Regions from separate parts of the Streptomyces sp. NPDC054813 genome, predicted to be linked through region 4. Evidence: riboswitches for the same ligand, from Rfam matches in the RefSeq annotation. Region 4 holds a riboswitch; each other region holds the start of a gene.
The links. Region 4 has a riboswitch for cyclic di-AMP ahead of ACWGJB_RS47970 (C40 family peptidase). Riboswitches for the same ligand answer to the same signal wherever they lie in the genome.
Positions count from the first base shown of each region.

Region 1: another riboswitch for cyclic di-AMP. It lies ahead of ACWGJB_RS06985 (transglycosylase SLT domain-containing protein); the one in region 4 lies ahead of ACWGJB_RS47970 (C40 family peptidase).
Region 2: another riboswitch for cyclic di-AMP. It lies ahead of ACWGJB_RS20560 (transglycosylase family protein); the one in region 4 lies ahead of ACWGJB_RS47970 (C40 family peptidase).
Region 3: another riboswitch for cyclic di-AMP. It lies ahead of ACWGJB_RS46170 (M23 family metallopeptidase); the one in region 4 lies ahead of ACWGJB_RS47970 (C40 family peptidase).

Region 1 covers NZ_JBSHAF010000003.1:198,183-200,374, reverse strand. The annotation lists cyclic di-AMP (ydaO/yuaA leader) riboswitch at 836-1,033, shown strand; gene ACWGJB_RS06985 (transglycosylase SLT domain-containing protein) at 1,037-1,525, shown strand; gene ACWGJB_RS06980 (HAD family hydrolase) at 1,535-2,192, opposite strand, start outside.
Region 2 covers NZ_JBSHAF010000009.1:272,523-274,714, reverse strand. The annotation lists gene ACWGJB_RS20560 (transglycosylase family protein) at 214-915, opposite strand; cyclic di-AMP (ydaO/yuaA leader) riboswitch at 919-1,090, opposite strand; gene ACWGJB_RS20555 (transglycosylase family protein) at 1,284-2,192, opposite strand, start outside.
Region 3 covers NZ_JBSHAF010000040.1:21,925-24,116, reverse strand. The annotation lists gene ACWGJB_RS46175 (PP2C family protein-serine/threonine phosphatase) at 1-846, shown strand, start outside; cyclic di-AMP (ydaO/yuaA leader) riboswitch at 1,103-1,260, shown strand; gene ACWGJB_RS46170 (M23 family metallopeptidase) at 1,270-2,192, shown strand, end outside.
Region 4 covers NZ_JBSHAF010000046.1:28,387-30,578, reverse strand. The annotation lists gene ACWGJB_RS47975 (ATP-binding protein) at 1-410, shown strand, start outside; gene ACWGJB_RS47970 (C40 family peptidase) at 454-927, opposite strand; cyclic di-AMP (ydaO/yuaA leader) riboswitch at 931-1,103, opposite strand; gene ACWGJB_RS47965 (hypothetical protein) at 1,476-1,784, opposite strand; gene ACWGJB_RS47960 (ATP-dependent Clp protease proteolytic subunit) at 1,792-2,192, opposite strand, start outside.

The sequences.
Region 1 (2,192 bases), on a different contig from region 4:
GACGGCCGCCATGACAACGACACGCGGTACGGCGGAGGTTCCGCCCTCACGGAGGACATGCGCGCGCGGACGGGCGCCCTGCCACAGCCGGGTCGGCGAGCCCGCAGCCCCGGCCCCCGGCGTGACCGGCATCATGCACAGCCGTCGCGTTCGAACTCCCGGCACGATCCGGGGTATTGGGCCGACCGGCCGCCTTCGAGACGCCCGGGCGGGACAGAGCCGCCGAGTGTCGGCCTCCCCGCGACACCCGATCAGCGGCACGCGCGCGTACTCCTGACCACACGCACCCGCGCGCGTACCCGGACCGTACGGAGTTCTCGGGAGGGCGAGACCGGAGACTTGCCCGACCGGATGAACCAGACGGACCGGGTGGACGGCCCCGCCGCCGACCCTCACCCGGTCGGGCTCGTCCGTGCACCCACGCCCAGCCGGAATTCCACCCAATAAGGCAATTCGGACAATCTCCTGAATTACCTGTGACGCGTGCCACTTCCGCTCGCCTCAATCAGGGCAATCCACACGAATGGCAGCGAGGAGCTTTTCCACCGATGCCCGGAAAAACGGATTCCGCGAATCCCTCTTGTCCGATTCGCCGTAATTGCCGTTTCGTGAAGTAGGTCACGTGGCCCTGAGTGCCACAGAGGCGGTAAGGCGACCCTTTCTGCCCTTTCCCTGTGGGCGAGTTGAGGCTTGGCAATCGCAAAGGATCAAGCACCCCATACGACTCAGATCAAGGTCAATCGGTGTGTTGTGTGCATCAGGTACTTGTTCCGGACATCTGCTCTCGCATACGTTCCGGCTCGCCGGGCGGACGCCGAATCCTGCCACCGCCCGTCGTGACCCATCGACGAGTCCATTCGCACGGCAGGAGCGGGGGAACCAGGTAAGTCGCCGGACCGGGCGACCGACGTCACCGACCGACGTCGTACCGGAACGGCTAGGGGTGAAGTCGCCTCGCCTCAGGGCGGCGCGACCGGGCACTCCCCGGGCCCGAACCCGACAGCTCACCCCGCAGGCGACGGAGAGGAACTACGACATGTCTGCTGCCGTTCAGCACCGCCGTCCCCGCCGTAACCGCATTGTCCGCACGCTCGCCATCGTGGGTACCGGCGCCGCCGTTCTCGCCCTGCCGCTCATCGGGGCGACCGCCGCCTCCGCCGCCACTTCCACCACCTCGACGGCCTCCACGACGCTCGCCGGGTATCCGAACAACCTCGACGGCTGGATCCGCGAGTCGCTCGCGATCATGGCCGAGAAGAACATCCCCGGCAGCTACAACGGCATCTACCGCAACGTGATGCGTGAGTCGTCCGGCAACCCGCAGGCCATCAACCTCTGGGACTCCAACGCGGCCGCCGGCATCCCGTCCAAGGGTCTGCTCCAGGTGATCGACCCGACGTTCAAGACCTACCACGTGGACGGCACGTCGTTCGACATCTACGACCCGGTCGCGAACATCACCGCCGCCTGCAACTACGCCGCCGCACGGTACGGCTCGATGGACAACGTGCACGGCGCGTACTGACCGGCGCCGTCAGTCGAAGAGTCTTTCGAGGACGACTGCGAGGCCGTCGTCCTCGTTCGACAAGGTGATCTCGTCGGCCACCGCCTTGAGTTCGGGATGTGCGTTGGCCATGGCCACCCCGTAGGACGCCCAGTCGAACATCGGGATGTCGTTGGGCATGTCCCCGAAGGCGACGGCCTGTTCGGGGCTCAGCCCCAGATGGCCGGCGGCCAGCGCCAGCCCGGTCGCCTTGGTCACCCCGCACGGCTGGAGCTCGACGGTCCCCGGCCCCGACATGGTGACCGTCGCCAGCGACCCCACCACCGCGCGCGCGGTCGCCGCCAGCTCGTCGTCGGACAGGGTGTGGTGGCGCAGCAGCACCTTGCTGATGGGCGCGCACCACAGGTCGTCGCGCCGGTCGACGCGCAGCGCGGGCAGCGTGGGGTGGGGCATCAGATAGCCCGGCTCGATGAGCGTGAGCCCGTCCACGCCGTCCTGGTCGACCGCCGCGTACACCTGCCCGACCTCGGCCTCGATCTTGCCGAGGGCGGTCTCCGCCAGCTCCCGGTCCAGGGTGACCGACCACAGCAGCCGCTCCGCGCCGGCGTCGTACACCTGGGCGCCCTGGCCACAGACCGCGAGTCCCGTGCAGCCGAGGTCGTCCAGGAGGGGGCGCACTCTCGGCGCG
Region 2 (2,192 bases), on a different contig from region 4:
ACCGCGGTCCTCTCGCGAGAGGACCGCGCAAGGACCGCGGGAGGCCCGCGCAAGGACGGCAAAGAGAAACCCCGCCCCGGTGCGTACGGGGGAGAACGCACCGGAGCGGGGGCTCGTGGGGGACGGGGGTGACCCTCACGCGGTCTCCACTATGGGGACCACGGCTGTGCGGGCGCTGTGGTTCAGCTGGCGCCCTCGTATTGCTTCGGGCGCCTACTTCAGGTGCAGCAGCTGGCCCGGGTAGATGAAGTCGGCGTCGTCGACGATGTCCTTGTTCAGCTTGAACAGCGCCTGCCAGCCGCCCTTGACCTTGTGCTTCTCGGCGATGGAGCTGAGCGTGTCGCCCTTGACGACCTTGTACTCGCCGTCACCCTTCTTGACCTTCTTGCCGGTCGGGGTGGTGACGGTCTTCTTGGCGGCCGGACGCTCGGCGGAGCGGGAGGCGGCCTGGGTGTCGGTCGTACGGCTGCTCGTGCCGCTGTTCGCGGAGCTGGAGCCGGAGGAGGAGGAAGAGGAGGAGCTGGTGCTGCCGCCGGCGTAGGCGGCGCCGGACAGGCCCGTGCCGCAGACCGGCCAGGCGCCCTTGCCCTGCGCGGCGAGGACCTTCTCGGCGATCTCGATCTGCTGCGTCTTGGTGGCCTGGTTGGCCTGTGCGGCGTACTGCGTGCCGCCGTACGCGGCCCAGGTGGAGGCGGAGAACTGCAGACCGCCGTAGTAGCCGTTGCCGGTGTTGATGGCCCAGTTGCCACCGGACTCGCACTGGGCGACGGTGTCCCACTCGGAGGCGGTGGCGGCAGAGGCGGTGCCGGAGGCCATCAGCGGAGCGGCGATGGCGACACCGGTGACGCCGGCGAGCGCGGCGGCGCGGCTGGCCCTGGACGGACGACGGTGCTTGCCCTTGCCGGAAAACAGCATGGAGGATCCCCTCACCGACGCCTGCGAGGTGAGCTGTCGGGTTCGGGCCGGTTGAGTTGCCCGGCCGCACACCTCACGGTGCGCGGCTTCACCCCGAGCCGGACACGGCAGTCTCAACTACCGGTCCCGGCACTTACCTTGGGTCCCCCGCTCCTGCCTACGGCGCTTGACGCGACGACTGTTCCCGGGCAGCCGCTGGCAGGACTCGGCGTTGCGACGGCCGGGGCTCGTGGTGACGAGCGGCCTCGACCGTAAACAGGCGATCAGGTGAATTTCAAAGATGATCAGGGCTTCTGAGACTCATCCCACACTTTCACCAAACCGGACATTTAACTTCGAAGTAGGGCGGCCCGAAGCGCCAACTCCCGCTACTTTTCGTCCGTTTCGCTGCCGAGTTTCAGGGTCTGACCGGGGGCGATGTCGTTCGGGTCGGCACCGATGTCCGCCTTGTTCGCGGCGTAGAGCGCACGCCATCCGCCGTGGAGGTCAAGGGAGTCGGCGATGGAGGCGAGGGTGTCGCCGTCCCGGACGGTGTAGGTGCCGGCGTCCCGGGAGGCGTGACGGCCGGAAGAAGTCACACTCTGACCGTTTGTCACGCTTTCGTCCGCCGAGCCGCCGCGATGCTTGCCGCCGGTGCTGACGGCCCCCGTGTCGACCAGATCCCAAGAGCTGCCCGTCTGCCACGAATTGTCCGAGTCATCGGCTTCGGGCACGACGGGATTCTCGCTCGCCTTCGAGGCATCGGAGCCCTTAGATCCCGACTTGTCCGCCTTCGTGGAGTCGGCAGGGGTGCCTTTACCGGAGTCGTCACTCGCACTCGGGGACGGAGTGGCGGAGCCGGAGTCCGTGGCGCCCGAGGAATCCGACGAGGGGTCGGACGAGCCGGAATCCGATGAACCGGATGAATCTGAGGAACCAGACGAAGAGGTCGAATCCGACAATCCGGAGGACGAGTCGGCAGAGCCGGACGTGTCGCCCGATCCGTCGAGGCCCGTGTCGACGTTCACCGAGGCGTCGTCCGAGGAGAGCCCGGCGATCAGGGCGCAGGTCCGCCAGGGCTTGGTGCCCTGGTCGGCGAGGATCTTCTCGGCGACAGAAATCTGCTGCGAACGGCTCGCCTGGTCCGGCGTGGTGGCGTACTCCTGGCCGCCGTACTCGTCCCAGTCTTCCTGGGACATCTGCAGGCCGCCGTAGTAGCCGGTGCCGGCGTCCATGCTCCAGGAGCCGCCGCTCTCGCACTCGGCCACCCTGTCCCAGGTGCTGCCGTCGGCCGCGTT
Region 3 (2,192 bases), on a different contig from region 4:
CCCAACGTCGACATGGCCACCGAAGTCCTCACCGTGGTCACCGTCGCCGCCCTCGCCGCCGGCATCAACCGGGTGGTCCGCCTCGGCGACCAGCGCCTCGCCTCCGCCCGCGAGATCGCGGAGGCCGCCCAGCGGGCGGTGCTGCCCGAGCCCGCCGAGCGGATCGGCGGCTTCGAGATCGCCGCCCGCTACGAGGCGGCCCAGGAGGGCGCCTTCATCGGGGGCGACCTGTACGCCGTCCAGGACACCCCGTACGGTGTGCGGCTGGTCGTCGGCGACGTCCGTGGCAAGGGCATGGACGCGGTCGCCGCCGTAGCCGTGCTGATCGGCGCGTTCCGGGAGGCGGCCGAGCAGGAGGCCACGCTGGAGGCGGTGGCGGCGCGGCTGGAGCGGGCGCTGGCCCGCGAGGGTGTCCGGCGCGGTGGCGTCGACGCGTTCGAGGGGTTCACCACCGCCGTGCTCGCCGAACTCCGGCACGGCGACGGCACGGTCCGGGTCGTCAACCGCGGCCATCCGCCGCCCCTGCTGCTGTACGGCGACGGCAGGGTGAGCCCGGTACGGGTGCCCGAGGCCGCGCTGCCGCTGGGGATGGGCGAGTTGGGGGCCTGGCCGGACCGGGCCGCCGAGCACGCGTTCCCGAGCGGGGCCACGCTGCTGCTGCACACCGACGGCCTCTCCGAGGCGCGGGACGCGCACGGCCGGTTCTACGACCCCGAGCGGCGGCTGGCCGGCCGGGTCGGCACCGCCCCCGGCCCGCTGCTGGCCTGGCTCGCGGCCGAGGTGCGCCGGCACACCGGCGGCGGCATGACGGACGACATGGCGCTGCTCGCGGTACGGCGGCCCTGAGCGCGGGCACCGGCTGTACTGGGGATTGTGACCCTAGGTGCGCGGACGACCGCCCTCCGCATAACGTCTGAGACGCGTGTGACTCCTGAGCCGAACAGAATGCATGGTCAACTCGACCGTTTTTGGCCGTTCGTGGCAGGTAAGTCCACGCTTTGAAAGCTTAATGATCAAGGCGAACTGCTTGGAATCTGATAGCCGGGTCTATTAACGTTCGATAACGCAGCGCGGTCGTCCCAGCCGTCACCCGCGACGGCTCCGTGCGCACGCGCCGAATCCCGCAAGGGAACCGGGGAACCACCACCTTGGGGTGAATCGCACGGCTGCCGCCGGAAGAAATCGGCCGGTATACGCGCGTAGGAGACCTTCCCGCTCCGAACCCGTCAGCTAACCCGGTAGGCAGCGGAAGGAAAGGAGTGCGCCCGCGTGGCGTCCAACCGGCCTGCCCCGACAGCCCCGTTCGTGCCCAGCCAGCGTCAACCCGAGACCTACGGCTACGGCGGCTACCGCACCGACGAGGGCCCCTGGGAGGAGTGGAACCCCACCGAGGAGTCCCTCGCCCCGGTACGTGGCCGGCACCGGGTCGCCAAGCAGCGCGGCGGCGGGCTCGCCCGCAGCTCCACGGTCCTCGGCGTCGGCGTCATCGCCGCCGTCGGCGCGGGCGGCATGGCCAGCGCCAACACCGGCAAGCCGCCGGTCTCCATCTCGCTGCCCGACCTGCCGTCCTCCGTCGACTCCCTGCTCGGCCAGGGCAGCGGCCACCACGCCACCCAGACCGCCCTCAGCAGCGTCACCACGACGGCCGCCACCGACGCGGACTCCTCCTCCGACGCCGGTGAGGCGCTGCGCAGCCGGATCATCGCCCAGGCCGAGCAGCAGCAGACCCAGCTCGACGTCAAGGCCACCGCCAAGGCCGTGGCCGCCGCCGACAAGGCGGTCTCCGACGCGGAGGCCAAGGCGGAGAAGACGGCGGCAGCCAAGGCCGCCGACGCCAAGGAGCAGGCGCAGGCCGCCGAGAAGGCGCAGGCCGAGCAGAAGCGGCTCGCCGCGCTGGCCAAGCAGTACACGCTGCCGGTCGTCTCCTACACGATCACCGGCACCTTCGGGCAGGCCGGCTCCATGTGGGCCTCCGGCTACCACACCGGCCTCGACTTCGCCGCCCCCACCGGCACGCTGATCAAGGCCGTGCACAGCGGCACCGTCACGGAGGCCGGCTGGGCCGGCTCGTACGGCTACCGCACGATCATCACCCTGGACGACGGCACCGAGCTGTGGTTCTGCCACCAGTCCTCGATCGGCGTCAAGGTCGGCCAGAAGGTCGCCACCGGTGACGTCATCGGCCGGGTGGG
Region 4 (2,192 bases):
CGGTCTACGCGGCCCGCTCCTACGTGCTGAGCACCCTCGCGGAATGGGGGCTGCCACCGGAGACGGAGACCGCGGACACCATCCGTCTCATCGTCTCCGAACTCGCCACCAACGCGGTGCAGCACACCTTCGGGCAGTCACCCACCTTCACGGTGGCCCTCGTCCTGGTCCGTGACGAACAGCTGCGCATCGGCGTCACGGACAGCCATCCGCGGTTCCCCAAGAGACTCCCAGCCGCGGTGCAGCAGGACAACGGGCGCGGCATGGTCATCATCCGCTGGCTCACCGCGGAGTGCGGCGGCAAGCTCCGGGTGCGCCCCACCCGGGAGGGCGGCAAGACCGTCTTCATCGAACTGCCCTGGGCAGTCCCGGCCGGCACGGTCACCGCCGCCGGCCAGCAGGAACCGTAGCCCCGAGTTCCCGCCGGCCGGCCGCTGGGTGCTGCTGAGCGGGTCAGCTGACCCGGCCGTACCAGACGCTTCGCGTCCAGATCTTCTGGAGCTTCACCACGTCCCCGGTCCTCGGGGCGTGCCAGATCCTTCCCTTCCCGGCGTAGATGCCGACGTGGTACACGCTGGAACCCGAGTGGAAGAAGACCAGGTCCCCGGCCTTGCGGTTGCCGGCCGAGATGTGACGGGTCTTGTTGTACTGCTGGGCCGCCGTACGCGGGAGCTTCTTGCCCGCCTTCTTGAACGAGTACAGCGTGAGCCCGGAGCAGTCGAACCGGTTCGGTCCGGTGGCACCCCAGCTGTAGGGCGAGCCCTTCTTCGAGGCCGCGATCCGAAGTGCTTTCGTCCCTATCGTGGCGGCCGAGGCGTCGGAGGCGACACCCGGGATCACGATGGAACCGCCCACGGCGGCGATGGTGAGCGCCGAGGCCGTGCCGGCCCGCGCCATCAGCGACGGGACACGATTGAGCGCAGTCATGCGCAACCCTTCGTCAGCCGCCTGTGAAGGATGACCTGTCGGATTCGGGCTGGCGAAGTTGCCCGGCCGCGTTGCCACGGCTTCACCCCAAGGGCTGCACGGCCCGGTCATGCTGCGACCGTTCCGGCGACCCGTCGTGCTTGGGTCCTCCACTCCTGCCGATGCACTTCCGTCGACCGGGCATCCGGGCGGCGGCAGGACTCGGCGTCCGCCCGGATCGCCCCGCCGCTGTGGCGGGGGCTTGTCGTCAGACAGGGATCTTCACGCAACCGTGTCCGAAAATCCCAACGCAACCGTGGATTTGTGGGGTTACTCACCACCCACCCGTTCGGGTGGACAGCACTGTGTTCGATTATTCGTCAACTGCCCGACGTAGCCCCGGACCTGCAACGAAGCCTTCCGCGGGCACCTGTGAGCACGCACCTTGAGCGGGCCCGGCGGTCAGGTAAAACCACGCCATCCTCCGCCGAACGGCGGTAACCCCTTTGGGTCGTTTCAACTCCGGTCCGGCCGACCGGTGGACGCGTCGCTGCGGACTTCGCCGGGCGTCACCGTACGCAGTCGGGCGGGAGTGCGACGCGCGCGGTCCGGCGCTCGCCGTCGAGTACCCGCAACGCCCGTGCCAACGTGTCCTCGTGAAGCTCCGTCTCGCCCCGTCGATGCATCAGGGCTAGCGCGTCGCGCAGCTCCGCCGCCGCGCGCACCAGCGCCTGCGCGGCGCGCAGCCCACGATAGGTGTCCTCGTTCTGCGCCGGGTTGATTCGGCCCAGCAGGTCGACCACGTCCAGATAACGGTCGATCAACTCGCCCTCGGCGCGGGTCAGCGCGGGCAGCGGCGGCAGCTCCGGTGGCAGCATCGGCCGCTCACCCCGCGTCCGGCAGACCGAGCGAGGTCCGGCGGCTGGGCACGATCCGGTCCACCAGTCCGTACGCCAGCGCCGCCTGCGCGTCCAGCACCAGATCCCGCTCCAGGTCCTGGTGTACCTGGGCCGGTGTGCGCCCGGTGTGCCGGACGAGCATCTCTTCGAGCAGCGCGCGGGTCCGGTCCAACTCCGCCGCCCGGATGACCAGATCACTCGGCTGGCCCTGTACCGGTTCCGGCAGCGAGGGCTGCTGGAGCACCACGCGCGCACCCGGCAGCATGGAGCGCTTGCCCGGGGTGCCCGCCGCGAGCAGCACCGCGGCCGACGCCCCGGCCTGCCCCAGGCAGATCGTCTCCACGTCACAGGTGACGTACTGGACGGTGTCGTAGATCGCGGCCATCG